One region of the Anaerobacillus sp. 63XJN7_4_ISO-PGPR-S23-413 genome, then DNA from elsewhere that is predicted to be linked to it. Evidence: riboswitches for the same ligand, from Rfam matches in the RefSeq annotation. Region 1 holds a riboswitch; the other holds the start of a gene.
The links. Region 1 has a riboswitch for S-adenosylmethionine ahead of AC0VYO_RS13775 (Na+/H+ antiporter NhaC family protein). Riboswitches for the same ligand answer to the same signal wherever they lie in the genome.
Positions count from the first base shown of each region.

Region 2: another riboswitch for S-adenosylmethionine. It lies ahead of AC0VYO_RS11735 (homocysteine S-methyltransferase family protein); the one in region 1 lies ahead of AC0VYO_RS13775 (Na+/H+ antiporter NhaC family protein).

Region 1 covers NZ_CM149688.1:2,598,645-2,606,415, forward strand. Annotated here, with positions in the region: gene AC0VYO_RS13760 (SLC13 family permease) at 1-1,006, opposite strand, end outside; gene AC0VYO_RS13765 (hypothetical protein) at 1,300-1,977, shown strand; gene AC0VYO_RS13770 (ISL3 family transposase) at 2,152-3,375, shown strand; gene AC0VYO_RS13775 (Na+/H+ antiporter NhaC family protein) at 3,451-4,746, opposite strand; SAM riboswitch class I at 4,817-4,920, opposite strand; gene AC0VYO_RS13780 (alpha/beta fold hydrolase) at 5,114-5,953, opposite strand; gene AC0VYO_RS13785 (YolD-like family protein) at 6,115-6,444, opposite strand; gene AC0VYO_RS13790 (Y-family DNA polymerase) at 6,459-7,715, opposite strand.
Region 2 covers NZ_CM149688.1:2,203,596-2,211,366, reverse strand. Annotated here, with positions in the region: gene AC0VYO_RS11760 (sensor histidine kinase) at 1-947, opposite strand, end outside; gene AC0VYO_RS11755 (four-helix bundle copper-binding protein) at 1,078-1,407, opposite strand; gene AC0VYO_RS11750 (F510_1955 family glycosylhydrolase) at 1,572-2,546, opposite strand; gene AC0VYO_RS11745 (YdhK family protein) at 2,671-3,246, opposite strand; gene murB (UDP-N-acetylmuramate dehydrogenase) at 3,405-4,328, opposite strand; gene AC0VYO_RS11735 (homocysteine S-methyltransferase family protein) at 4,769-5,818, opposite strand; SAM riboswitch class I at 5,898-6,007, opposite strand; gene AC0VYO_RS11730 (DUF3895 domain-containing protein) at 6,100-7,089, opposite strand; gene AC0VYO_RS11725 (bifunctional 2',3'-cyclic-nucleotide 2'-phosphodiesterase/3'-nucleotidase) at 7,211-7,771, opposite strand, start outside.

The DNA of each region.
Region 1 (7,771 bases):
AACGGCTAATCCAGGCAACCGCAGTGAAAGAAAAAACTACCATAATGACCTTTTCTTCCATAGACATTTTCCCAAGATCCGCTTTCTCCTTATTAATCACCTCTTTCCCGCCTGGCAGCTCTTTAACATTCATCGGAAATGCCATTTTCACAAGGTAATACCAGCAGCCAAATAAAAGAAGAACAGTTAAAGGTACGCCAAACATCATCCAGCGGGCAAATGAAATCTCGATGCCATATAGCTCATTGACCACCGCTGCAAAGATGGTATTAGGAGGTGTTCCAATCAATGTTGCTAAACCACCAATTGAGGCACTGTACGCGATGCCAAGCATAATGGCTTTTCCAAAATTAAATTGCGGAATCCCTTCTTGCTTCATATCAAGCTGCTCGGATACTTGATAAATCACCGCCAGCCCAATTGGCACCATCATCATAGCCGTTGCCGTGTTTGAGATCCACATTGATAAAAAGCCTGTTGCAATCATAAAGCCAAGTACAATTCTCTCTGTACTTGTTCCTATTGCTGATATAATGAAAAGAGCAATTCGTTTATGTAAATGCCACTTCTGCATTGTAAGCGCGATCAAAAAACCACCCATAAAGAGAAAAATGGTGTTATCGCCATAAGCTGATGCTGTTAAATCACCTTTTAGTCCGCCCGTTAGTGGAAATAAAATTAATGGTAAAAGAGACGTCGCCGGTATCGGAATGGCTTCTGTAATCCACCACGTTGCAATCCACGCCGTACTTGCTAAGATGGCCAAACCTGCTTCTGAAAGACCATTTGGATTAAAAAACAACATTATGCTAAGAAAAAGGACCGGTCCGAGGATCAACCCCGTCAGTTTCCTTTTATCATAAGCAGGATCTGGTCCAGATGCATAACCTGGATTTTTTTGAGAACTTTTTGAAGGGATTTCCGGCGTGTGTGAAGAAGCGAATGTTAAGAGATCTTTTGCTCGATCATGTTCTTTCCATAATTGGTTCCAAAGGTGTTGTTCCATAGTCATACCTCCTATCGTTCATTAAACTATAGTGTAGAATTCGCTCGCCACATCTGTCAATAAATTCACAATTTTGGTACTTTATTACTCTCTTTCAAGAAAGGACTTTTGATTCGTTTTTCCATTTCCATACAAGTAATTCATTTCAACCCCCTTAAATTTCCATTTGGGGCGAAAATTATAAGTTGATGATATGTTTTTTATAATTCAAAATAAATAAACTCAATGATTAAATGTAAGTATAGATACACAATCCACAACAAGTTGCTCAAAATCGATCCAGGGGGTATATGATGAGAAAGATACAACAGACTACTATTAATTCGGTTGTGAAATACGGACAAACAAAGCTTCCAAAATCAGCTAATACAGAATGTCCAGAATGCGGAAGCGATGCTTCATTTCAACTGAAGTTCGATTATCAAATTAATCAGGCTGTGTTCTCCACGCTTTCTCGCTGCTCTATTTGTAAAGAAGCTGTGCTTTTCATACTCATTAAAACGTCCCATAATGATCGCGGAGAAGAAGTTGAGCTATTCGTGCATCAAACCTCTTTTACACGAGAGCCGCTCGGCAGACTGACTAGCACAGCTAGATTACCCGATGACCTTGAGCGTGTTTATCGCTCAGCAGTGAATGTACATAACATGAAGGATTGGACCGCAACGGCTGTAATGGCTAATCGTGTTCTTGAGAGCATTACAGGTAGTTTTCTATCTGAAAATGAGCTAGGACAGCCACTTTCTAAACAGCTAGAAACACTTGCTAAACAGATTGATTTAGAAGAACCAATTGTAAAACTAGGACACCTACTAGGCAAAGGTAGTAATTTAAATAACCTCCTTTGTCTTGAGAAAGCTACAAGCGAAGAAACGGCCAACTTAATTATCGACTTACTAGATTCACTTATTGAATACTTGTACATTCTTCCTCAACGAATTGTGCATCTTCAAAAACAAATCGAAGGATAATAAAAAAAAGCAGGTAGCTCAAATTGAGCTACCTGCTTTTTAAATGCTCATATCAAATTTTAATGGCTCTATAATATTTGTTGGGGTTTAAGAAAATGAAGCACAAAAATACACGCAAGCTCCTATATCTTTTACACTTGAATTGACGAGAAACAAGAAAAAGATTGGAGTTGCGTGTACGTGCATTTTAACATGAATTTACCCGGATTAGAAGAAGTGATGGTATCGAAAATGGAAGCCATTAATGGCCAGTATCATGTTCATATTGAAGTGCCAAAGAAGGCGCACCAGTGCCCCCAATGTGAAGAATGGACTGTACGTGTTCATGATTATCGGACTCAGAAAGTACAACACCTTAAAGTATTTGAGCGAACGGCTTTTTTGTTTTATCGCAAGCGCCGTTATGTGTGTGCTTGTGGGAAACGATTCGCTGAAAGGAATTCGATCGTCAATCGCTATCAGCGTCACTCAAAGGAATGGAATCAGGCCCTGGGATTACGCGTGGTACAGGGGAAGAATTTCAAGGATACCGCAGCCCAATTTCGTACGTCGCATTCAACTGCGATAAGGCGGTTTGATGAAGTCGCCGCACCAACGCTTCAAGAAGTGAGTGATCTTCCTCGTGTCATCGCTATTGATGAATATAAAGGAGATACCGATGAAGGAAAATATCAAGTTGTCATTGCGGATGGAGATACAAAGCAGCCTTTGGATATCCTTCCTAATCGCTCCATTGAGACCGTAAAGGACTATCTTCGCAAGAAGGGGTCGCGAGTTGAAGTGGTGATCATGGACATGAGCTATGCCTTCAAGTCAGCTGTTCAAAAGGCACTAGGAAAGCCAATCATCGTGGCTGATCGCTTTCATTTTTGTCGCTACATCTATTGGGCATTAGAGCGTGTACGAAGAAGAGTTCAACAGAATTTCCATGATTATGACCGTAAAAAGTGCAAGCGAATGAAGCATGTTTTTTACAAGCGATATGAGGAGTTGAGTGAGAAACAAAAGTGGTATCTGGACCGTTACCTTGGATTATCCGAGGAATTACGAAAGGCTTACGAGTTAAAAGAAGCGTTTCGAAGCTGGTTTGAGGAAGCGAAACGAATCGGTCAAGAGAATCCTAACCAAGTTAAACAGTCTCTGTATAATTACTACAAAACGGTTGAAGCAGCGAATATGAAGGAGTTCAGACAAGCCGTTCAAACACTTAAGAACTGGCAACCAGAAGTCCTGAATAGTTTTGCCTTGAACTATAATAATGGTTTTATCGAGGGTTTAAACAATCAAACGAAGGTCATTAAGCGAAATGCCTTTGGTTTTAAGCGATATGACCGCTTACGAAGAAAGATCCTTTTACATCATCAGTACAAAAAAATTCGTCATTTTCAACTAGGATAAGGAGTAGGAGATGAATCTCCTACCCCAACATTTGATTTAGAACCATTTTAATTCAAGATTCTGTTTACTATCACTTTAGCCCTTTTTCGAAATAGAGGGATAGTTGATGAAAATCGCAATAATTCCTGCAATAGCAATGAGGATTGGATAAATTGAATACGGTAGTAGAGCGAGTGGCGAAATCGACGCAAGACCTGCTACTGCAAGCACCTGTGCCCCATATGGGAGCATGCCCTGTATACTACCTGAGAAAATATCAAGAATACTAGCAGACTTTCGTGGGTCTACCCCATATTCTTCGGAAATGTTTTTCGCAAGTGGCCCCCCCATTATGATCGAAATGGTGTTGTTAGCTGTTGATAAATCAAGCACGCTTGCGAGACCGGCGATACCAAACTCTGCTCCTCTACGAGAAGTTACTTTGCTCAGGATTTTGTCCAATACGTATTGTATTCCTCCGTTATGCTTAATGACTTCAATCATCCCTCCGATGACGAGTGCAATCATGGCAAGGTCTTCCATCCCTTTTATGCCCTCTGTAACCGTGGAGATCAGTCCACTCATTCCAAATGTTCCGTTATATAAACCTACAATCCCAGCAAATAAGGTACCACTTACAAGTACAATAAGAACATTAACACCAGCGATCGCTGCGATCAGTACACCTAAATAAGGGATAATTGTAACGAAATCAAATGCGTGATCTCCTCCAACCGTTGCTTGCTCTCCCATCGTTAAAGCACCATAAATAATGGCTGTTACGATAGCAGCTGGCAAGACTATAAAAAAGTTTACTTTGAATTTATCTTTCATTTGCGTATTTTGTGTGCGTACTGCCGCAATCGTAGTATCTGAAATCATAGAAAGATTGTCACCAAACATTGCCCCACCTATGACCGCTGATAAAGCCAGTGCCGGGGCAACTCCGGTTTGCTCTGCAATTCCAATTCCAATGGGAGCAAGTGCTACAATCGTTCCCATCGATGTACCCATCGAAATAGAAATAAAACAGCCAATGACAAACAAACCTACGATTAAAAGATTAGCCGGTAGAATTGATATACCTAAATTAACAATCGAATCTACTGCTCCAATTTTTTCAGCTGTTCCGGCAAACGCCCCAGCCAGTAAAAAGACCAAAATCATTAATATGATATTCGTATTACCTGCTCCACGACAAAACACTTCCACTTTTTTCATAAAGCTTTCTTTTCGATTCATCGAAAGAGCTACGCCCGCCGCAACTAGAGAAGCGAGAATAACAGGCATACTATAAAAGTCCTTTGTTATGATAGCTGTACCAATAAAAAGCACAATAAATATTCCAAGGGGAAGTAAAGCCAGGCCGTTCCCCTTTATTTCTTTCTCCATTATTCATGTCTCCTTCATCTTTTATTCTGTCTCAATAAAAAAAGCCCACTTCAAGAGAAGAAGGCTTTTGCACTTATCTCTCAAGATTTCTCTTGCTGGAAGCAGCACCTTTCTGATGATCAGAGGTTGCTGAAGCTTCTTTGGGCCAGGTCCCTCCACTTCTCTTAATAAGAAATATACAATTATTAATGAGCGCATGCTTCATTTTACTTTTTCATAACGAGCTTTACTTTATCACGCATTATTCTGATGAGTCAACTTTGATTAACTGCATCAAAATAAACTCCTCATCCTTTAAGGAGTTTACCTGATTAACTAGTCTGGTTCAAGCTTTGTATGACTACCAATTTTTGCAATAGATCAATCTTTATTTTCCTAAAAACCACTCAATATCCTTCATAATCGATTCCGGTTTTTCTTCTGGTAGAAGGTGACCGGTTTTTTCATAGATGATCAGTTTAGCATTTGGGAGATCCTTACTGAGACGCTTCCCAATTTTCAACGGCACAACTCTGTCATTTTCTCCCCATATTAGTAGGCTAGGTGTATGAATTTGATTTAGTTCAACTTCTGACAAATCTCCTTCGCGATCTCGAATCATCCTAACTAATGACCGAAAGATACCCTCATTGAAGAAAGGTTGGATATATCCATCCATCATTTCTTCATCGATAAGGGAAGGATCATAAACACAATTAAGCAAATTTCCTCTAACACCTTTTCGATAAAGCCACCTTTTCAAGTATACCGAGAAAAAAGGTAAGTACGATGTATACACTAGACTCTGTTTAGCCTTTTCAAGATATCCTGAACTGCACAGTAAAATATTCTTACTAACGAGATCATCTTTCATAGCCGAGACTCTCATTGCTACTTGCCCACCCATAGAATGGCCGATCATAACAGTATGATCAATTGAAAGCCTTTCTAAAAGTTCAACCACCACTTCCGCATAATTATGATAAGAGTGGACAAAACGATTAGACTTTTCACTTTTTCCGAACGGAGGAAGATCAATGGCAACAACAGTATATGCCTTTGTTAATAATGGTATCAATCTTCTGAAGCTGAAGCTCGACGATAGAAAACCGTGAAGAAGCGTTAATACTGGCCGATCGACGGCTGTGTCATTTCTATAGTATTCATAGTGAATATCAATTCCTTTGATCTTTTCCGTATTTTGTTTAAGATTTTGAGCTAATAGCATCTTTCATCTCACTCCGGATTTTGAATTCATCTGATCTGATTCACCCTTCGTTTCTAACCAGACAGGATGGTCTCACTTATTCAGGTTTGACTTTATACTTATTTTACCCCAATCCTGAAATGAAAAACTTTTTTTACATCTGAGAGGATACTCCATTTTTTTCATTCTAACTCTACGTGCACAAGGTCCAGCAGCTTTATCGTTGTCCTTTTTTCATTATGGTCAATAATACGCAGTTCTTTCGTAAGTGGATCTACATAGTGCACATATCCAAAGAGAGTTTTCGTTTCTCCCCCACTAAAGTGTTGAAAACAAAGCGAGTTGTGATTGGCCATTGCTTCACATATTGTTTCATTCATTTCCGCCATTCTTTGTTCATCAAGTACCGGCTTTTCACTTTTTTTCTCTTCGGTTTTCCAATCTCTTAGCTCTTTCACATGCTCAGGTAACATCATTGACGTCCATTTTATATTTCCGCGATCACGAATCACGCTTCTTCCCCCTTCTATGCTTTATGACCACCCACAAGTTTACTTCTATGCAGTGCCGTACCGGCCTTTGTGTATGAAACGGCACGAAGCAGCGCATCTGAGCCATATTTCTCACGGATCGAATCCATCACATATCCGAGATCCCGCTGCTTTGGGCGTGACGCGTTAAATAAGTCCAACTGCACTTCTTCATCATTGCAAATATTTGAAAGGGTAATGGAAATCTTACGAACCGTTTTTCTTTCAAAGAACTCCTCAAATAACTGAAGACATACATTGTATATTTCGAGCGTAATAGCAGTCGGGCTGTGGATACTCCTTGAACGGTGAAAGCCACCCCCGCCTTCTTCTTTACTATAACCAATCCCAAGGCTAATCGTACGCCCTGCCTTCCGGGCTTTTCTCGCACGTCTTGCAACTTCTTCACTCATCTCAAGAATGACGTGTTGAATGTCTTTTTCGTCATGGTAATCTCGCAACAAAATTTGGCTTTTCCCATAGCTAATCTGTCCCTGCATAATCGGCGCACCCATTTCAGAAAGATCGATGCCCCACGCATGATGATAGAGCTGATTTCCCATAATACCGAATTTTTCTTCTAGTAGATGTAGCGGGTAATGCGCAAGCTGCTTTACATTCATAATCCCCATTCGATTTAACGTTCGCTCGACACGCGATCCGATACCCCACATTTGACTTAGCGGGGAAAGCGGCCAGAGTTTTTTAGGAATATCTTCATAAGTCCATTCTGCAATCCCTTTTTCTTTCGCTTCCAGATCGAGACAAAGCTTTGCCATTAAAAGATTTGGGCCAATCCCTATGGCACATGGTAATCCGAATGTCTCTCTTATTTCATTTCTGATCTTGTGAGCTACTTCAAATTTGTTCCCCCAAAGTCGTTCTGTCCCATCAACCTGCAAAAACGATTCATCAACGCTATACGTATGGATACATTCTGATGGTACATAACGATGAAAAAGCCTCGTTATTTCCATTGATTGTTTTAAATATAAAGACATTCTCGCATTAACGATATGAATGTTTTTATTATTTGGAATTTCAAATAGTCTGCTCCCTGTTCGTATTCCAAATTCCTTTTTTAGTGCCGGAGACGCTGCTAGCACAACACTTCCCTGTCGCTCGGTATCACCAACAACCGCGAGATAGCATGTAAGTGGATCAAGCCCCATCTCTACTGCTGAACAACTTGCATAAAAACTTTTCATATCAATACATAGGATTGTTTTCTTTGGAAATTTAGAATAATCCATTTGTATCCCCCCTTCTCCTAATCAAAAAGAACGTTTGTTCCCTTTATATATACCCG
Region 2 (7,771 bases), 400 kb from region 1:
CATAAATCGACTGATTCACGATCAATCGAAAACCCTTGTTGATCCATTTGGGCCATATCAAATAAATCTCGAACGAGCGAGGTTAAGTTTTCGGATTCTTCCTTAATAACGGCTAGATAAGTGTTTCTCTCGTCGGATGATAACGCTTCTCGCTGAGCAATGTCAGCGTAGCCGTTAAGATAAGTTAATGGTGTTCTGAGCTCATGTGCAATATTAGCTAAAAAATCACTGCGGTCGTTTTTTAATCGTAGCAAATCGTCGGACAAGCTCTGGATCGCTTTGGCTAATTCTCCTAATTCGTCGTTTCGATCTACTTTTAATGAGACATCATGATTCCCTGTACTCATTTTCTGTGTGGCTATTTTCATATCAATCAATGGGCGTGTAATGATTCTTGAAAGGTAAATAATTGTAATAATGGTAAGGAAGAGTGCTAGTCCACTAATAATCAAAAATTGGGTCGTTAAGTGGTCTCGTACGTCGCGAATACCTTGTGTATCAAGAATCATATACACGTTTCCAACAAGCTCATCATCAACAAAAATCGGAGAACCAGTTGTAACAAAAGGTTCTTTACCCCAATCTCCTTCCACAATAGCTCCTGTTACAGGGAGTGTATTTGAGGAAGCAATGTTTTCTTCAATAGTAGGCATGACTTTATTGGAATGAACAAGGATGGTATTCTTTTCATCTGTTATGACTACCTGCGTCTCAGCTTCAGATTCCATAAGTGCAACGTGTTCCATTGTCTCACGATCGAAATGCTTCGCTAGTACATCTCTATGGCTATTCCCTCTTGCTAGAAGGGCATCTGTTTCTGCCATAATGCGTTCGTTTAAAAAACCGAAGTACAGCACCATGAACAAAATACCTTCGAGTAATAAGATGCTTATGAGAAAAAACAGACCTAATTTTGTCGCTAATTTACTTTTCCTCTTTATTCTCATGTCTTTCTCCTTTATGAACAGCTAGTGTAACAGTATTATATCGAGAAAGTGTGCAGGGTGTCTGCATTGTACAAAACAGCTGCATAAAAAAGAAGCCTGTCTTAGTAAACAGACTTCCTCACTATCTTGATTATGATGCTAATTTCTTGCATTCTTCTGCACATTTGAAACAAGCTTCAGCGCAATCTTGACAATGTTTGTGATCATGCTTCTTACATTCATTACCACAAGCTTCACAAATGGTCGCACATGCTGTGGCGAGTTCAGCAACAAATGGTGTTCCTCTCACGAGAGCTTGTTCGAGGTAACCGCAAATATCAGAGCATTCTCTGTCCATGCGAATACATTCCGCCATCATATTGACATCGTCTTCTTTTAAACAAGAATCGTAGCAGTGATTACAGGCTGTCATACATTCATGAAGTGTTTGAATAACCGATCCATAATTTTCATGTGACATTCGTTCATTCCTCCTTAAAAGTTAAGTACACTGTCATATTTTCCTATTTGATCCAGATTAAACGTCATTAGCAAATAAAGTTGCAGGATAGGAAATTTCATTATTTCTGCACAAATTCTTGATAAAAGAAGGGAATAGAATACGGATTCTTCTCTGAAATCAACTTATTTCTTGATTTTCCCTTCATTGATTAAAATAGTCCAAGATTTCCCATTGTCAGTTGTTTGATAAAGACTACCACTTATTGAATGAAAGACAATCTCATCCTTATTTTGTGGATTAACTGTAACATAATCAATGGTGTCTAAAGTTTGATTAGGCATAGTCACTTCTTCCTCTTCACCGTCTTGCAATGATTGAACAATGAGCTGATTCCTAGGTTCCTGCACTGCATAAATAAAGCGATCCTCTAGAAAAACCATTGTGCTAACAGCTACTTCTTTCGTGATTCGAGTAAACGACTCACCTTGATTACGAGAGAGATATAACCCGGAAGGAGAGGTTATAGCAACAAGGTTCGAGTTACTTGGATGAGTGAATAACCCACTTATTTGATCGGGAGTTCCTTTTAACGCCACATCCACCCACTTTTTAGCATCCTCACTATAATAGACGCCTATTTCCATTTCGCTATTTCTTTGTTGATTTACTGCATACATGGCGTTCGTTTCATATCCCACAGCTAAATAATGAAAATCAGATTCGCCTTGAAAACCTAGCTTTTCTAATGTCTTGCCTCGGTCTGTACTTTTGATTAATCCAAGTGGATTTGGTAACGCAGATCCTTCTCCAGGGTGTCCACTACTATAAAATCCATCAGCTACAGCTTGGAATCCCATATAATCATTTTTGTTTGTTGTGGCTTCGTACCAGATTTGATTATGATAAATTAGAGGACCGTCGTGAGTAGCCACTAGCAGTTCATTACGGTTACCGGGATAACCGATCCCGTGGACATGATCGATTTGGTTTCTATCAGCTTCTTTATAAATGGCAGAGTTACTGATGGATGCGAGATTTGCTTGTTTTTGTCCTGTATCATTTGATTGATTTTCATTTAGTGACGATTGATCATTTTGACAAGCAGATATTATTACAGTGAGAATTAAACCTATTGTATAGAGCGATATTTTCTTCAAAACTTTTCATCCTTTCTACTTGTATGTGACGATAGCGTTAGAAAATCTAGTGGAAGAACGGCAGATATTAGTGAACCTCTTTAAAATAACCCGAACCTAACCAGTTCGGGTTATGAAGGGTCAATTATTCAGTTAGGGTTAATTCGTCTTCCGTTACCCATTTATGATTCGTTACTTTTTCGCCACCAGTTGTTGGTGTGTAGTCGATCATATATACGGTAGTTTCTGTAGCGGATTCGACCGTTGCAATCGCACCTTCCATTCCTTCCATATGAGAAGCCATTAATGTTACTTCAGTTCCTGATGGAAGTGGAGCTTCATCTGGATCTTCCAGTTCTTCATGAATGACCCATTTATGATTTTCTACGGGTTCTCCGCCATCTTCAGGGGTGTAAGTTACAACATAAGCTGTCGTATCATATGCCCCCACAATAGTTGCTTCTGCACCTTCCATTCCTTTCATATGGTTCGCTTCAATGATCGCCGTGCTACCTTCTGGATAAGTCGGATCTTCAGACTTTTGTAGCTCTTCAGGTACCTCAGCAGAGCCTGAATGATTCATCCCTTCCATATTACTTTCAGAGTTTGCCTCTGTGTTATTAGAGTTTTCATTTACTTGTTCATTGTTGTTTGCACAAGCAGCAAGAATGAGCGCCATTGATAATGTTATTACACCAATCAATTGAGTTTTACTTTTCATGATAGTCCTCCTCTAGTCTTTGGAATTGTATGCCAATATCTACTTTATCCGTAAAGTATGCACTTATTGTGCAGATTTCATTTGTTCACAGATTTATCGAATATCGGTGAAAGAACACTAAAAGGCCGCTCTTTCTGTAAGAGCGGCTGTCATGTGAATTATGGTTTTTCAGGTGGTTCCCCTATGACGCGAACTTCACGTTCAAGATCGACATCAAACTTTTCTTTTACTGTTTGCTGCACATGATGAATCACGTCCAGATAGTCAGTCGCTGTCGCATTATCGATATTTACAATAAAGCCAGCATGCTTTTTGGAGACTTCAGCTCCACCGATTCGTGTACCCTGAAGCTGTGAGTCCTGAATGAGCTTACCAGCAAAAAGGCCAGGAGGACGTTTAAACACACTGCCACATGAAGGGTATTCTAGCGGTTGCTTTGTTTCACGTTTTTCCGTTAAGTCATCCATGATTGCTTTAATATCCTCATACTCTCCAACTTTAAGCTTGAAAGTAGCTTCAAGGACAAGAAGACCATTTTCTTCTACATTACTATGACGGTAAGATAAATCAAGTTCATCAGCTGTCAATTTAACGAGCTTTCCTTCCTTTGTTACAGCAAGAACGCTTTCGAGACAATCCGCGATTTCTCCACCGTATGCTCCTGCGTTCATATAAACAGCTCCGCCGACAGATCCTGGGATTCCGCATGCGAATTCGAGCCCACTTAGTTTGCTGTCACGAGCAAATTCAGAAGCATCAATAATACGTGCACCAGCTTGAGCAATAACTTTTTCTTCTTCTTTTTGAATGGCTTTTAGTGACGAAAGATTCAGGACAATTCCTCTAATGCCTCCATCTTGAATAATAACATTAGAGCCTTTTCCTAAAATGGTTAATGGATAGTTAGATTGATAGGCGTACTCAACTGCTGCTCGTGCGTCCTCTAGCGTGTTAGGAAACACAAGGACATCCGCACATCCACCCATTCTTGTATACGTATGTGCATTTAATGGCTCATTTATCTTCAGTTCCGCACTGGGTAAAATGGAGCGGAGTTCATTTAATACATTTTGATTATTCATAGGCTACCTCGCTTATAAAACAGTTCGTTTTCATTGTGGTTTGAGTTCAATAATGTTTCATGGACATATTCAAACACATTTAAAATAATAACACAACTACTTGATAAATATGATGTTTTTCATAAAAGAAGCCTTTAATTCGAAAAGAATGTTACTTGGAAAGCAACTTATATAGCGGAAAAATCAATCTCAGACTTCGTGATTGGAAAAATGCTGTTATCCTATCAAATGCATAAATCATTGTATTCGTTACTCTTCTACAGATACTGTTACTAATCATCGCCAACGTTATCAAAAATAATCAGCTTATAGAAAAAATGTAGTAGATATAATATCCTATGTAAAAATGTATTTTAATACTGTAGTACAGGTGTACAGATAGGGTTTTTGGTAAAAAAACAACAACCGGAGAAATTAAGTTCTCCGGTTGTTGTTATGAATTAAGCTTTTGTTCGATAAGCCGTATTGTTATCTTTCAATGTCTCATCAGTTCCAAATAAAAAGTGCTTTTCCATATTTGGAGAATATACCGAGTTTACAGTTGTTCTGCCAACTGTTTCAGCCACCTCTCGCAGCATACTTGGAGAAGCCCCGCAACAGAGTCCGAAGTAATTGACGCCAACCTGCTTTGCTTTCTTAGCCCATTCCGCTAGTTCATAGCGATTGCAATAAAGCGGGTCTAAAGAGGTTGGAAAGGTCGTCTCTGTTGGCAATGTACACGCACAGCCACCGTCTGGTAAGTTAAAGAATGTTGGGTGTTCTTCTGTTGTACGATAAGGGATTGGAAGAGCACCAACATAGCCGTTAACAGACTGTCTAATTTTTTCAATGTAAGGCTGCATTGTGGCAGGTCCTCTAAAACAATTCATGCCAACAACTAGTGCACCTTGCTCTTCTAATAAACGGCAAGCTTCCTCAACGGTATAGCCGTCCCTTAAAATGTTCTCACTCATAAGTCCGAGTGTAATTACAGCTTGAAGATCCTGCTTTTGAATCTCTTCTAGCGCTATTTTTGCTTCTTCATAGAAGTAGAAGGTTTCGCCGTTGATGAAATCTACGCCTTCTTCTTTGCTCCATTTCACCATTTCAGCAAAAATTGACCGAATTTGTTCCTTACTTTCCTCATCTTCAGGATCAAATAAGTTTGTATTTGAAATGTTTCCAGCAACTAGCGCTTCTTCTTCAGGGTGTTCCTTCGCGACTTCTTTAGCCAGGCGGATGGCTTGTCTATTGAGCGGTTCTAACAAATCTTCTTTTCCAATAATCCTCATTTTCTCTCGATGACCATTATACGTAAAAGCAAGTACGACATCTGAACCTGCAAGCATATAATCACGATACGTTTGTTTTAGCGCTTCAGGGTTGTCTAGGGCAACTTCGGGTACGAATGATCCTGCTTGTAAATAACCACGACGCTCTAGTTCAAATAGATAACCTTCCCCGCAAATAACTGGACCATCTTGCAATCGTTCTTCAAGTGTTCTTTTCATGTGTAACAGCTCCTTTTCTGGATAAAATAAAAAACCCTCTTCTTAAACAATAAGAAGAGGGTTTGCTAACATAATCCTCCTCTTATCTTCCAGGTGATATCACCTGTAGGATTTGGCACCAGCTTCAACTGTAGTTGAAAGGTTGCCGGGCATCATAGGGCCTATTCCCTCCGCCGCTCTTGATAAGAGTGTTGATTTAATTTTTGAACATGTGTGAAATTATAGACCGGTTAACTGGAAATGTCAATCACTTATCTGATAATTACGAAATGTTAGGATAATCACTTGCTTTTCAATCGATAGATGCGATCTTCACGCCCTATCGGCTCGACTGACATTGATCCAGATGCAACAAATGAATCGAGGTAGGTACAAACAGCATAATAAATTTTTGGTTTCTTTGTGGAGTATCTCTTGTCTTGTACCTTTCCTTCCTTAATCAAAAGCTCACAAATCATCAGAGCACTTTCCATACCTTGCTGAATATAAGAGTCTACCTCTTCCTGTGTTGTAAATGAAAGGTCCCCTACAAAATAGGTTTCCTTAGGTTTCTCGCTTGTCTTTTCTTGTAAAGGTTCTTGAACATCTTCCGCGAACAAATCAAAAGCGCCTTGTAATTCCTCTTCTGGTTTCGGTTCTTCCTGGTTGCTTTTCGGGTTGACTACTTGTTCTACAGTGTTGCTTCCTCTTTGAAGAGCTTCTTTTTCTTCACGATAAGATCTGATTAAACTGTTTAGCCTTTTTTCTTGTAGATCTAGTAATGGAAGATTTAATGAAAGTGGCTGTTCAATGTCTAGTGGAAGGTTCAATCCTTCAGGAATGTCGTATGTAGGATAGCCGTTCTGTCTTTTCAACAGTAGCTCATCCAACTCATAATCTATTTCCATAAATCCCTTCACAACTTCTCTCACAATGGAAGCGGGTAATCCGGTATGCTCTTCGAAATGATTTATCCCGAAACGCCGTGTTTCTCCTGTTTTTGCATGTCGAACAACATACTGATACCGTAAAGAGCGACCGCACTCACATTTTAAATCATCTGAAACGAAGCCCGCATCGATGTAATCTTCTAGTATCCAATCATCAAGCAGCATCCTGATTTCTTCATCCGTTGCCCCACTTGGAATCATCCGCCCTTTACTTCTAGCAATTACATTCGCAAAAGCCGTTTTTTTACCGCGTTTAAGAAAATTCATTACATACGTTTGTTGCTCAATTGTCAGATCTGAAAAAAGCTCATCTCTTTGGGTGCTTGTCAGGCTTTGTGTCATATAAATCCCTTTCTGTACGATAGTAATGCCATTATATCAGTAAATATTCCAATATTGTTTGCATCGGATAAATTCTTAAAATAAGAAACGCCAATTCTGATGAATTGGCGTGAATTCGTTCTTAACGATGGCGGCCGTGCTCGCTCTTATGATTATGATGATGCTTTTCTTTTTTCTGTTTCGTTAAGTCGAGTGTATATTTAGCGAAACCATTTTCTGTTTCATCAACAAAATGAATCGTTTTAATGCTTTCCGCATAGGTTTTGGCTTGTAACGAGGATTCAAAAGTGACGTTCAGTTTCTTCTTATTAACTGTGTGAAATGACCAGTTCTGATCAGCTGTTGGATTAATTGTTTTGTTTTCAAGAATATAGTCAATTAAAATTTGTCTATTTTCATCAGGGGAATCAATAACAATATTAGAACCATCTAAGTGCGGAAAGTGCCCTCCGCCTGTCGCTCTGTAATTATTTGTAGCAACGATAAAGGACATGTCTTTCGTTACCTTTTCTCCGTTGTATTTTAGCGATTTAATTCGATTAGCATCAGCATTTACTACACTCCCACTCATATCATATTTCGCAGATTCTGTAACATCGATTTGATAGGTAACGCCATCAATAACATCGTAGTTATAAGAAGGAAAATCAGGATTAATTAAAGGCTGTTCCTGTTTATCTTT